2 regions of the Kitasatospora sp. NPDC033851 genome follow, and region 2 is predicted to be linked to the other one. Evidence: riboswitches for the same ligand, from Rfam matches in the RefSeq annotation. Region 2 holds a riboswitch; the other holds the start of a gene.
The links. A riboswitch is a leader RNA that binds a small molecule or an ion and turns the genes downstream of it on or off. The one in region 2 is predicted to bind glycine.
Positions count from the first base shown of each region.

Region 1 (6,209 bases), on a different contig from region 2:
GCGAGAAGTTGTAGATGTACGCGTAGTACGTGTTGCCCGGGTCGAGCGAGTCCGGGGTGCCCTTCATCTCGAAGGTGACCGTCCCGCCCTTCTTGTCCGAGGCGTTGACGATGTTCTTGGTGGCCGCGTTGGCTCCGCCGCCGCCCGAGGCGGAGGACGAGGAGGACGAGTCGCCGCTCTTCGACGAGCTGGAACAGCCGGTGACAACCAGGACCGCGGCGGCAGCCGCCGCGGTCAGGGCGACGGTACGGGACCTACGCATGGGTGAGATCAACCCCTTGAGGATGTGGAAAAGGTGGAGGGTCCTGACGCAGGGTCAGTTGCTCTTGGGATCGAGGGCGTCGCGCAGCCCGTCGCCGAGCAGGTTGAAGGCGAGCACGGTAAGGAAGATCGCCACACCGGGGACCACCATGTACTGGGGGTCCACCTGGTAGTACCGGATCGCGTCCTGGAGCATCCCGCCCCAGGAGGCCTGCGGAGGCTGGATGCCGACACCGAGGAAGCTCAGCCCGGCCTCGAAGAGGATGTTGGTCGGGATCAGCAGGGTCGAGTAGACCAGGATCGGACCGACCAGGTTGGGCAGCAGCTCCTTGAACAGGATGAACGGGCCCCGGGCGCCCAGGCTGCGGGCCGCGTGGACGAACTCCCGCTCGCGCAGCGAGAGGGTCTGGCCGCGCACGATCCGGCCCATGTAGGGCCAGTTGAAGAAGCCGATCACGAAGATCAGCACCAGGATGTGCAGCGGCAGGCCGTGCAGGCCGAACGCACCGCCCTGCAGCGAGGTCGAGATCGCGATCGCGAAGAGCAGCAGCGGGAACGCCAGGAAAACGTCCATCACACGGCTGATCAGGGTGTCCACCCAGCCGCCGTAGTAGCCGGCCATGATGCCGAGCACGGTGCCGATGGTGTTGGACAGCACGGTCGCGCCGAAGGCGACCAGCAGGGAGACCCAGGAGCCCTCGATCACGCGGGTCAGCAGGTCGCGGCCCTGCAGCGGGTCGACGCCGAGCGGGTGGGACCCGCTCATGCCGCCCCAGTCGCCGAGCGGCAGGCCGCCGAGGTCGGCGTCCAGCAGGTCCTGGTGGAGGGCGTCCGGGTCGAGCCCGAACATCGACTCGATCGGCTTGGCCAGCACGGCGAGCAGGATCAGCAGGATCACCACGACGCCGCCGGCGACGGCGGCCTTGTCCCGCTTGAAGCGGGTCCAGGCGATCTGGCCGAGGGAGCGGCCCTCGATCTTCTTGGCCGGGCTCGCGGCGGCGGGTGCCTCCGGCTCGTTCCCGGCGGTTGTGACGGATGCGGTCATGGTCAGTTGGTCCCCTCGCCGACGGTGGCCGGCCCACGGGTGCCGGGCGCCGGCTTCGGCGGTGCGGCTGCGGACGTGCGGAGGTGCGTAGAAGCGGGTGGGCGCGGCAGTGCGTCGTGCACAGGCACTGCCACCACGCGGGATGGGCGTCGCGTGGTCGAACGGGTCGGCGTGCGCGCTCACCTTTGTGGGGTTCCAGTACGCGCGGTGCGTTGCGCAGAACTCTCTGCCATCCGAACTGGCTTACGCCAGACCTGACAACCGACAGATGCCCAACTGTGATCTGCAGGCATGCATCTCCCGGGCCTTCGGCATATCCCTCTTCACACGTCTGTAACATGCATGTCAAGATGGCCGGACGGCGCAATTCGGAAATTCGTCCGGAAAGCATCGAAGCCGACTTGACGGACAATCAAGTCGGCTTCGGCTTCGGCCTCACGGCCCGGGATTTACGGCGGGAACGGGCCCTGAAGGACCGGGTTCGGCAGGACCGGGTTCGGCAATCAGCGCCCGGGGTAGCCGGGCCACGGCCGCTGCGGCTGTTGGGGCTGGGGCTGCTGCTGCCAGCCCTGCGCGGGCGGCTGCGTGCCGTAGGCCCATCCCGGCGTCGGCTGCCCCGACATCGACTGCCCCGGGTACGCGGGCGGCGGCACCGGCGGGTACGGACCGGTCGCCGGGCGGCCGGCCTCCCGGTCGAAGAACGGCCGCGCGTTGGCGCGCATCCACAGCGCCACCGGGTCGTACTCGTCCGACATCGCCACCGTGGACACCGCGAGCCCCTCCGGGGCCACCGCGATCGCCCGCTGCATCAGCGCGCGCACCGCCTCCACCGCGGGCGGCGAACTCTCGTACAGGTCCAGGCCGATCGCCAGGTACGGCTCCCCCACCGCCGGCTGCACCCACGCCCGGCGCAGCGCCCGGACCGCGCGCACCTCGCCGGCCTGCCGCTCCAGCAGCGCGAAGAACGGCTGGGCGTTGACCTGCGGCTCGCTCAGCTTCAGCGGACCGGCCGGCAGCCGGTCCAGGCCCGCGGCGACCCGCCGCAGGTCGGCCCAGGGCACGCCGACGCCGCCGCCGGGCGCGTGCGGGTTCAGCCACAGGCCCCAGCGGGTGCGGTACAGCGAGCCGGCGATCTCCCGGCCGGAGACGACCTCGTGGGCCCGCCCCCAGCCGGAGGCGGCCAGCTGCTCGGGCGAGGTGACGGCCGGCGCGTAGCCGTGGCCGCTGATCTCCATGTTCCCGTACTGCGCGTCAGGACTGCCCGGCGTGCCGTGCCAGAGCAGCATCCAGACCCGGCCGTCCGCCAGCGCGTGCAGCAGGCGCTCGTACGCGTCGTAGCGCTCCGGCGCGACCTCGCGCAGGGCGTGCTCCAACACGCCGGGATCCGCTCCCGGGCGCCCGGCCGGTGCCTGGCCCCAGGGCCCCGGCACCCCGCCCGCTCCCGTTCCCGCACTCATGCGCCCACCTCGCCGCGCCTCTTTCCTCGAACCACCGGCCGTCGGCCGTCTGCACGCACCCTATGGCGCGGCACCGGCCACCGCCACGGCGACGTGCCTTGGATACGAACCCCGCTCACACCCGCGTGTAGAAAGGCATGACCCGGGTGAGCAGCCACTCGACCACCGGGTCGTCGGCGAGGTCGAGCAGTACGAGGTGGACGCCGCCCGGCAGCGGCGCGGTTCCCAGCGCTCGGCCGAGCGCGTCGTTCACCGCGGCCGGGTCGGCCGGGGCCGCCGGATCCAACTGGACGCCCACGAACATCACGGTCGGCTCGCCCTCGATGCTGGCCAGCGCCCGGCGGGCGGTCAACACCCCGGGAAGGGCCGACAGTTCGGCCCGGCAGGCGGCCAGGAAGTGCTCCGGGTCCTCGCCCGGCACCGGCTCGCGCAGCGCCACCCGGCCGCCGGTAGGCGCCGCCGGGTCCTCGGCGGCCTCCCACCGGTCCTGGCGCGGACCGCGGCGCAGCTCGGCCACGCCCTGCGGCGGCACCGGGATGCCCACCGCCGCGTCCGGGTTCACCGCGATGCCCACGCCCAGCGGCAGCCCGCGGGCGAACTCCCAGACCGGCGCGATCGCGAAGGCCATCCCCGGCGCCTGCTGCAGGAACACCTCCTGCGAGGAGAACACCGGTACGTACGGGTCGCCGCCCAGTTCGATGGTCGGCAGGTCCAGCGACTGCCCCTGCGGGTCGGCCCCGCCGGGCAGCGGCACCCACACCTGGCTGCGGGCCAGCACCTCGATCACCCGCGGCGTCGCGCCCGGGTCGCCCAGGGCCGCGGTCAGCACCTGCTCCAGCTCGTTGGCCGGCCACGTGCCGCCCGCCGGCGCCCCCTCCGGGCCGCCCCACCCCTGCTGCTGCTCCACCGGGTACCCCATGCGCCGCCGATTCCGCCCTCTGCCGGTCGGCCGCCCTCTGCTGCGCCGACGCGGAGCAGTCTAGGGCTCGTGTTCGCCTCTGTGTCGTGTGACCGGCTCCCCCCTAGTCGTGTGACCGGCTCCCCTCTCACCGTGTGACCGGGTCCCCTCTCCCTTCCTCGTCCGGGACGTGCCATGATGTGCGCGTCCGACGGCATGCGCCGCGGGCCCCACAACTCCATACCGGCCGCTCGAACCCGCGCGGGAGAGCCCGGAGTGCCGCACCAGTGAGTGAGTGGCACAGCCGGCGCCGAAGGAGCAAGTCCTCCCCGGAATCTCTCAGGCCCCCCTACCGCACGGGTTAGGCACATCTGGAAAGCGGCGCGCGGCCCTGTCGCGCGCCCACCCACGGTGCAAGCCGCCATGCTGTCCTGGATGCTGGAAACAGCTGCGGGCCGGCGGGCGGTGAAGCTCTCAGGTTCGACGACAGATGGGGAGACCCACGCCGCCGCATGCCCGCGCGCAGGGTCGGCCCCCGAGAGGGTCCGGTCCGGCGCGTGCACCCATGAGTGCCCCGACCGAGGAGTTCCTGGCCATGTCGTCCCTCCGCCTGACCGCGCTCGACGCGCTGCACCGCGCCCTCGGCGCGACCATGACCGACTTCGCCGGCTGGGACATGCCGCTGCGCTACGGCAGCGAGCGCGAGGAGCACCTCGCCGTCCGCACCAAGGCCGGCCTGTTCGACCTCTCCCACATGGGCGAGATCACCGTCACCGGTCCGCAGGCCGGCGAGATGCTGGACCACGCGCTGGTCGGCTTCGTCTCCGCGCTGGGTGAGCTGCGCGCCCGCTACACCATGATCTGCGCCGAGGACGGCGGCATCCTGGACGACCTGATCGTCTACCGCCTGCGCGAGGACGCCTTCCTGGTCGTCGCCAACGCCTCGAACGCCCAGCTGGTCCTCGACGAGCTGATCGCCCGCGCCAAGGGCTTCGACGCCGTCGTCACCGACGACCGCGACACCTACGCGCTGATCGCCGTCCAGGGCCCGGAGTCCACCGCGATCCTGGCCGAGACCACCGACGCCGACCTGCCCGGCCTCAAGTACTACGCGATCCTCCCGGCCCACGTGGCCGGCCGCGAGGTGCTGCTGGCCCGCACCGGCTACACCGGCGAGGACGGCTTCGAGATCTTCTGCCACCCGGTCGACGCCGAGGAGATCTGGCAGGCGCTGACCGCCGCCGGCGAGGGCCGCGGCCTGGTCGCGTGCGGCCTTTCCTGCCGCGACACGCTGCGCCTGGAGGCGGGCATGCCGCTGTACGGGCACGAGCTGTCCACCGACCTCACCCCGTTCGACGCCGGCCTGGGCCGCGTCGTCCGCTTCGACAAGACCACCAACGAGGGCGCCTTCGTCGGCCGCAAGGCGCTGGAGCAGGCCGCCGCCGCGGCCGAGGCCAACCCGCCTCGGGTGCTGGTCGGCCTGCTCTCCGAGGGCAAGCGCGTCCCGCGCGCCGAGTACACCGTGGTCTCCGCCGACGGCGCCCCGATCGGCCGGATCACCTCCGGCGCGCCGTCCCCGACGCTGGGACAGCCGATCGCGATGGCCTACGTCGACGCGGCCCACGCCGCCCCCGGCACCACCGTCGCGGTGGACGTGCGCGGCAAGCACGAGCCGGTCCGGGTCGTGGCGCTGCCGTTCTACAAGCGCGCCCGCTGAGCGCCCGCCGAGCGCCCCGCCGACACCCGCCTTTCCCCATACCCGCACGTCGAAGCCGTCCACGCGGCGGCCCGCTTCGCCGTACCCGCTTCCCATCCTGGAGAATGACGCCATGAGCAACCCCCAGCACCTGCAGTACACCAAGGAGCACGAGTGGCTCACCGCCGCTGAGGACGGTGTCTCCACCATCGGCATCACCAAGCACGCCGCCGACGCGCTCGGTGACATCGTCTACGTGCAGCTGCCGGCCGTCGGCGACGCCGTGACCGCCGGCGAGACCTGTGGCGAGCTGGAGTCCACCAAGTCGGTCAGCGACCTGTACTCCCCGGTGACCGGCGAGGTCGTCGAGGTCAACCAGGACGTCCTGGACGACAACGGCCTGGTCAACAGCGCCCCCTTCGAGGGTGGCTGGCTGTTCAAGGTGCGCGTGGAGTCCACCGACGAGCTGCTCAGCGCGGACGAGTACGACGCGCTCACCCACAGCAGCTGACCCGCTCGTGATCGGGCGGGCCGCAGCACGGCGGCCCGCCCTCCCCCGCCGTCCCTCCGCTCTCCTCCCCGGGAAGACCACACCATGACGGTTCTCAACCAGTCCCTGCACGCCCTCGACCCGGAGATCGCCGCCGCGGTCGACGCCGAGCTGCACCGCCAGCAGACCACCCTGGAGATGATCGCCTCCGAGAACTTCGCCCCGGTGGCGGTCATGGAGGCCCAGGGCTCGGTGCTCACCAACAAGTACGCCGAGGGCTACCCCGGCCGTCGCTACTACGGCGGCTGCGAGCACGTCGACGTGGTCGAGCAGATCGCGATCGACCGCATCAAGGCCCTGTT
Region 1 covers NZ_JBVIRL010000002.1:148,186-154,394, forward strand. Annotated here, with positions in the region: gene ACZ51D_RS03870 (ABC transporter substrate-binding protein) at 1-262, opposite strand, end outside; gene ACZ51D_RS03875 (ABC transporter permease) at 317-1,306, opposite strand; gene ACZ51D_RS03880 (enhanced serine sensitivity protein SseB C-terminal domain-containing protein) at 1,810-2,763, opposite strand; gene ACZ51D_RS03885 (enhanced serine sensitivity protein SseB C-terminal domain-containing protein) at 2,879-3,682, opposite strand; glycine riboswitch at 3,914-4,026, shown strand; gene gcvT (glycine cleavage system aminomethyltransferase GcvT) at 4,257-5,378, shown strand; gene gcvH (glycine cleavage system protein GcvH) at 5,491-5,868, shown strand; gene glyA (serine hydroxymethyltransferase) at 5,953-6,209, shown strand, end outside.
Region 1: another riboswitch for glycine. It lies ahead of gcvT (glycine cleavage system aminomethyltransferase GcvT); the one in region 2 lies ahead of gcvP (aminomethyl-transferring glycine dehydrogenase).

Region 2 (6,209 bases):
CTCGACTCGACGGTCCGGGCGCTGCGCGAGGCCTGGCAGCTCGCCCAGAACTCCCGGATCCGCCAACAGCCCAGACTGCTGACCTTCCCAGGCCAGTACGCGACGGCGCTCTGGCTGCACAGCCCCGACACCGGCCCGGCCGCCGACCTGCTGATCCCGCTCGCCCCGGCCCCGCTCGGCGTCACCGCCCACCGCGCCTACCCGGCCGCCGAACTGCTGCCGCTGCTCGCCCGGGCCCCGCTCGCCAGGCCGCTGCTCCTCGGCTCCTCCTGAACCACCCGTATCCGCACGGGCCGCCGGACCACCGCCCGGCGGCCCTCCGTCGTGCCCGCGCACCCGGGCCCGGGTGCGTCACCCGAACGGCGACCACCTGAACGGGCCATCCCCCATGGCCTGATCGGGCCATCCACCGCCTGACCCACCGGTGCGCGATTTCCCCCTGCCCCCACCTGAACGGGTGATCTCTGCCCGGGAGTTGTGGCGCATGTCACGAAATCGCTGCGCGCACGTCCGCGGATGCCGACACTGGGAACCAGCGTGGAAGGACCACCTGTCCTACCCACTTGAGCGCCGGTCAACACCTGGTCGGCGTGCGGACAGGATCCGACTACCGCGGCGGCCTCCGGACGGCACGACCTCCGGCGACCGCACCACGGGGAGGATCGCAGAGCGAAGCGAGGGTACGCGTATGTGCCAGCACCGTCCTGAGTGCCCATCGGCCGAGTCCGAAGACCGCGAAGCGGCCGTGTCGGTGGCCTGCCACCCGGAGCAGGGCTGGAGCCTGCTCTGCAACGGCGTCGTCCTGTTCGAGGACACCGGAGAGCTGCTGCCGGACGGCCGGGTGATCGCGCCGCGCCGACCCGTCGCCCACGCGGCCTGACCACCCGGTCCCCGGCCGTACGCCGGGCGCGACCGCACCGCGGTCCCGACCGTACGGCCGGCCCGGACACCGACTCGAGGCAGTACGGGCAGGGCCCCGGCGGAGAGTTCCGCCGGGGCCCTGCCGTTCGTCCGGACGCCGTGGCGCCCGGCTCCGTCAGACGCCGTACTCGTCCAGCGGCGGGCAGGAGCAGACCAGGTTGCGGTCGCCGTACGCGCCGTCGATCCGGCTCACCGGCGGCCAGTACTTGTCCGCCGGGTTCACGCCCGCCGGGAAGACCGCGTCCTGCCGCGAGTAGCCGTGCGCCCAGTCGCCGGCCAGCTCGGCGGCGGTGTGCGGGGCGTTGCGCAGCGGGTTGTCGTCGGCGGCCCACTCGCCCGAGCCGACCTTGTCGATCTCGGCCCGGATCTCGATCATCGCGTCGCAGAACCGGTCGATCTCGTGCAGGTCCTCGGACTCGGTCGGCTCGATCATCAGCGTGCCGGCCACCGGGAAGGACATCGTCGGCGCGTGGAAGCCGTAGTCGATCAGGCGCTTGGCGATGTCGTCCACCGTCACGCCCGTCTCCTTGGTCAGCGGGCGCAGGTCGATGATGCACTCGTGCGCGACCAGCCCGCCCGGGCCGGTGTAGAGCACCGGGAAGTGCGGCGCGAGGCGCTTGGCGATGTAGTTGGCGTTCAGCACCGCGACCTGCGTCGCGCGCTTGAGGCCCTCGCCGCCCATCAGCCGGACGTACGCCCAGGAGATCGGCAGGATCGCCGCCGAGCCCCACGGCGCGGCCGAGATCGGGCCGACACCGGTGGCCGGGCCGGCCTCCGACTGCAGCGGGTGGTTCGGCAGGTACGGCGCCAGGTGGGCGCGCACCGCGACCGGGCCGACGCCCGGGCCGCCACCGCCGTGCGGGATGCAGAAGGTCTTGTGCAGGTTCAGGTGCGAGACGTCCGCGCCGAACTTGCCCGGCTTGGCGAGGCCGACCAGGGCGTTCAGGTTGGCGCCGTCCACGTACACCTGGCCGCCGGCCTCGTGCACCATCGCGCAGATCTCGGTGATCTGGGTCTCGTACACGCCGTGGGTCGACGGGTAGGTGACCATCAGCACCGACAGGTTGTCGCGGTGCTGCTCGATCTTGGCCTTCAGGTCCTCGACGTCCACGTCGCCGTCGACCAGGGTCTTCACCACGACCACGCGCATGCCGGCCATCACCGCGGAGGCCGCGTTGGTGCCGTGCGCGGAGGACGGGATCAGGCAGACGTCGCGCTGGGTGTCGCCGTTGCCGTGGTGGTAGGCGCGGACGGCCAGCAGGCCGGCCAGCTCGCCCTGCGAGCCCGCGTTCGGCTGGATCGACACGGCGTCGTAGCCGGTCACCTCGACCAGTTGCTGCTCCAGCTGGCGGATCAGGGTCAGGTAGCCCTGGGCCTGGTCGATCGGCGCGAAGGGGTGGAGCTGGCCGAACTCCGGCCAGGTCACGGCCTCCATCTCGGTGGTCGCGTTGAGCTTCATGGTGCAGGAGCCCAGCGGGATCATGCCCCGGTCCAGCGCGTAGTCCCGGTCCGACAGGCGGCGCAGGTAGCGCAGCATGGCGGTCTCCGAGCGGTGGCTGTGGAAGACCGGGTGGGTCAGGTACTCGTCGTCGCGCAGGAGCGCGGCCGGCAGCGCCTCGGCGCCCTCGGCCACCTCGACCGCCTCGACGCCGAACGCGGCCCAGACGCCGGCCAGGTGCTCGCGGGTGGTGGTCTCGTCGGCGGAGACGGAGATCCGGTCCGCGCCGTCCTGGTGGACGTTGATGCCGTTGGCGCGGGCGGCGGCGGCGATCTCGGCGGCGCGGCCCGGGACGACGGCGGTGACGGTGTCGAAGAACTCGCCGTGCAGCAGCTCGACGCCGCCGGCCCGCAGGCCCTCGGCGAGGGCGGCGGCGTAGCGGTGGGTGCGGCGGGCGATGTCGGCCAGGCCGTCCGGGCCGTGGTAGACGGCGTACATGGAGGCCATCACGGCGAGCAGCACCTGGGCGGTGCAGATGTTGCTGGTGGCCTTCTCGCGGCGGATGTGCTGCTCGCGGGTCTGCAGCGCGAGGCGGTAGGCGCGGTTGCCGTCGGAGTCGACGGACACGCCGACCAGGCGGCCGGGCAGCGAGCGGGCGTACTCGGCGCGCACCGAGAGGTAGCCGGCGTGCGGGCCGCCGAAGCCCATCGGCACGCCGAAGCGCTGCGAGGTGCCGCAGGCGATGTCGGCGCCCAGCGAGCCGGGGGACTTGAGCAGGGTCAGCGCCAGCAGGTCGGCGGCGACGGCGACGATCGCGCCCAGGCCGTGCGCCTGCTCGATCACCGGGGCGAGGTCGCGGACCACACCGGTGGCGCCCGGGTACTGCAGCAGCACGCCGAAGACACCGCGCTCGGCGATCTCGGCCGGGATGCCCTCGGACAGGTCGGCGACGACGACCTCGACACCGGTCGGCACCGCGCGGGTCTCGATCACCGCGATGGTCTGCGGCAGGGTCTCGGCGTCGACCAGGAACACGCCACCCTTGACCTTGGTGACGCGGCGGGCCAGTGCCATCGCCTCGGCGGCCGCGGTGCCCTCGTCCAGCAGCGAGGAGCCGGAGGTCGGCAGGCCGGTCAGGTCGGAGACCACGGTCTGGAAGTTGAGCAGCGCCTCCAGGCGGCCCTGCGAGATCTCCGGCTGGTACGGGGTGTAGGCGGTGTACCAGGCCGGGTTCTCCATGACGTTGCGCAGGATCACCGGCGGGGTGAAGGTGCCGTAGTAGCCCAGGCCGATCATCGGCTGGAGCACCCGGTTGTGGCCGGCCAGCTCGCGCAGCTCGGCGAGGACCTGGGCCTCGGTCCGGCCGGCGGGCAGGTCCAGGGCGGTGATGGAGCGGATCGCCTCGGGCACGGCGGTGGCGGCGAGCTCGTCCAGCGAGCCGTAGCCGACGGACGCCAGCATCTTCTCCTGCGCGGCGGCGTCGGGGCCGATGTGGCGGTTCTCGAAGGGGCTGGCCAGCTCAAGCTCGGTGAGGGTCGAGGCGCTGGTGGGGCGTCCCGCGTTCGGCTGGGCGTTCATGGTGGTCGAGGCCTCCTGGTCACGGACCGGCGGGGGTACGCGCGCCGACCGGCCTTCCCCGCTGCGGACAGCGAATGAGCCATGGCGGGCGGACCCGACAGGCCTCCCCCTCTGTCATCGGGACCTGAGAGCTTCGCCCGCACGGTGCGCTGTGGGCGCTCCGTCGGCTTGCACCGTCGGTGAGGGTGGTGGTCGCCGGCTTCTGTGCCGAGACTCCTGCCCTGCTTTCCAGAGTGACCTACCCCACACGGTACGGATGCCTGAGAGATTCCGGGGAGGAGTTGCTCCTTCGGCGCCCCGACCAGCGCTTTTCGCGGTCGGAGACTCTCCCGAGCGGGCTCTGCGGTCGCCGCCCAGGGTACCAGCGGGAGGCCGTCGGATCACGGGTGCTTCGGGTCACCCCGGGTCTACGCGCGTCCCCCGGACGGCTCAGCCCGCAGCCCGTCCGGCGCACCCCGGTCGCGCCCGTCCGATTCATGGCATTTGGTGTGAAGTGGCGGACGGCACGGGTACTCCGGCCGACTTCCTGTGGGAGTTCCGCAGGCTCAGCGCACTGGAGGAAAGAGTGCAGACCGACATCGACCCCCGGGACCTCATCGGCCACAAGGCGGTCGACCGCAACGGAGACAAGATCGGCACGGTCGACGAGGTGTACCTGGACGACGCCACCGGCCAGCCCGAGTGGGCCGCCGTCCGGACCGGCATCTTCGGCCGGGACGCCTTCGTCCCGCTCACCACGAGCGAGTTCTCCGGCGACGAGCTCCGGGTGCCGTACGACAAGTCGCTGGTCAAGGAGTCCCCCGACTTCGGCGTGGGCCAGCACCTGTCCCCCTCCCAGGAGCTCCAGCTCTACCGCTACTACGGCCTCGACACCCGAGCGGAGGACCACCCGGGCGGCGAGGACGGCGGCCACGCCGCGCAGTCCGACCTCGACTTCGGCGCCACCCCCGCCGCCGCCGCGGTCGCCGCCAAGCCGCACGCCTTCCACTCCCCCGAGCCCGAGAGCACCAGCGCGACCACCGCCGTAACCGCCATGGAGAGCAACATGCGGACCCTCAGCACCCCTGCTCCCGCCACGGCTTCCCCGGCGCCCATCACGGAACCCAAGCTGCACCCGATGCCGGCGGCGACCACCCACGCACGCGGCTCGGGGGCCGACTCCTCCGCTCCCGGCAACCCGATCGAGATCACCTGCCGCGAGGAGCGTCTGGAGGTCACCACCGAGTGGCACAACGTGGGCACCGCGAAGCTGCGCAAGTACGTGACGACCGAGCAGGTCGAGCGCCGCGTCCCGGTGGTCCGCGAGCGCATCCGGGTCGAGCGGATCCCGGTCGGTGAGGCCGAGCGCGCCGTCCTCACCGAGAAGGAGATCGCCGAAGCCATCGAGGAAGTCACTCTCCGTGAGGAGCGCCCGGCGGTCCGCAAGTACCTCGCCCCCATCGAGCGCGTCCGCCTGGTCGTCGAGCGCTACACCGACGAGGAAGTGATCCGGGAAGAACTCCGCCGCGAACACGTCGAGGTCCACGACCCCACCACGCCCCAGGACGCCGTCACCCCGACCCCCGACGCCTCCCGCGCCACCGGGATGCGCCCGCTCGTCTGACCCGCGATCCCCAGCAGGGCCCCGACCATCCGAGGTCGGGGCCTTCCCCTTTGCCAAAGCTTAACCGCTCGATATTTGACACTCTGAAGTATCTCCCTGCATGGTTACTTCAGTTCATTCACTATGTACGGGAGGAAGCAACCGTGAGTGAGGCACCCCAGCCCACCATCGCGGCCGAGAAGCAGAGCAGCGCCCGGGTCCTGCCGGCCCTCATCCTGGCGATGCTGTCGTTCAGTGTGGTGCAGACCGCGGTCGTCCCGATCCTGCCCTCGCTGGCCAAGGAACTGAGCGTCTCGGCCTCCAGCGTCACCTGGCTGATGACCGCCAACCTGCTCTCCGCCGCCGTGCTGACTCCCCTCCTGGGCCGCTTCGGCGACCTCCGGGGCCGTAAGCCGATGCTGCTGATCTCGCTGGCGGGCCTGGTCGCCGGTTCGGCACTGGCAGTCAGCACCCACTCCTTCACCTGGCTGGTCGTCGCCCGCGTCCTGCAGGGCGCCGGCGGTGGCGTCATGCCGCTGGCGATCAGCATCGTCCGCGACGAGCTGCCCAAGCAGAAGGTGACCGGCGGCGTCGCCGCCATCAGCGCCTCGATGGGCGTCGGCTCCGGCCTCGGCCTGGTCGCCACCGGTCTCCTGCTGGAGCACTGGAGCTACAAGTCGATCTTCTGGA
Region 2 covers NZ_JBVIRL010000021.1:126,777-132,985, forward strand. Annotated here, with positions in the region: gene ACZ51D_RS32430 (hypothetical protein) at 1-273, shown strand, start outside; gene ACZ51D_RS32435 (DUF5999 family protein) at 689-880, shown strand; gene gcvP (aminomethyl-transferring glycine dehydrogenase) at 1,037-3,937, opposite strand; glycine riboswitch at 4,042-4,174, opposite strand; glycine riboswitch at 4,176-4,279, opposite strand; gene ACZ51D_RS32445 (PRC and DUF2382 domain-containing protein) at 4,431-5,540, shown strand; gene ACZ51D_RS32450 (MFS transporter) at 5,684-6,209, shown strand, end outside.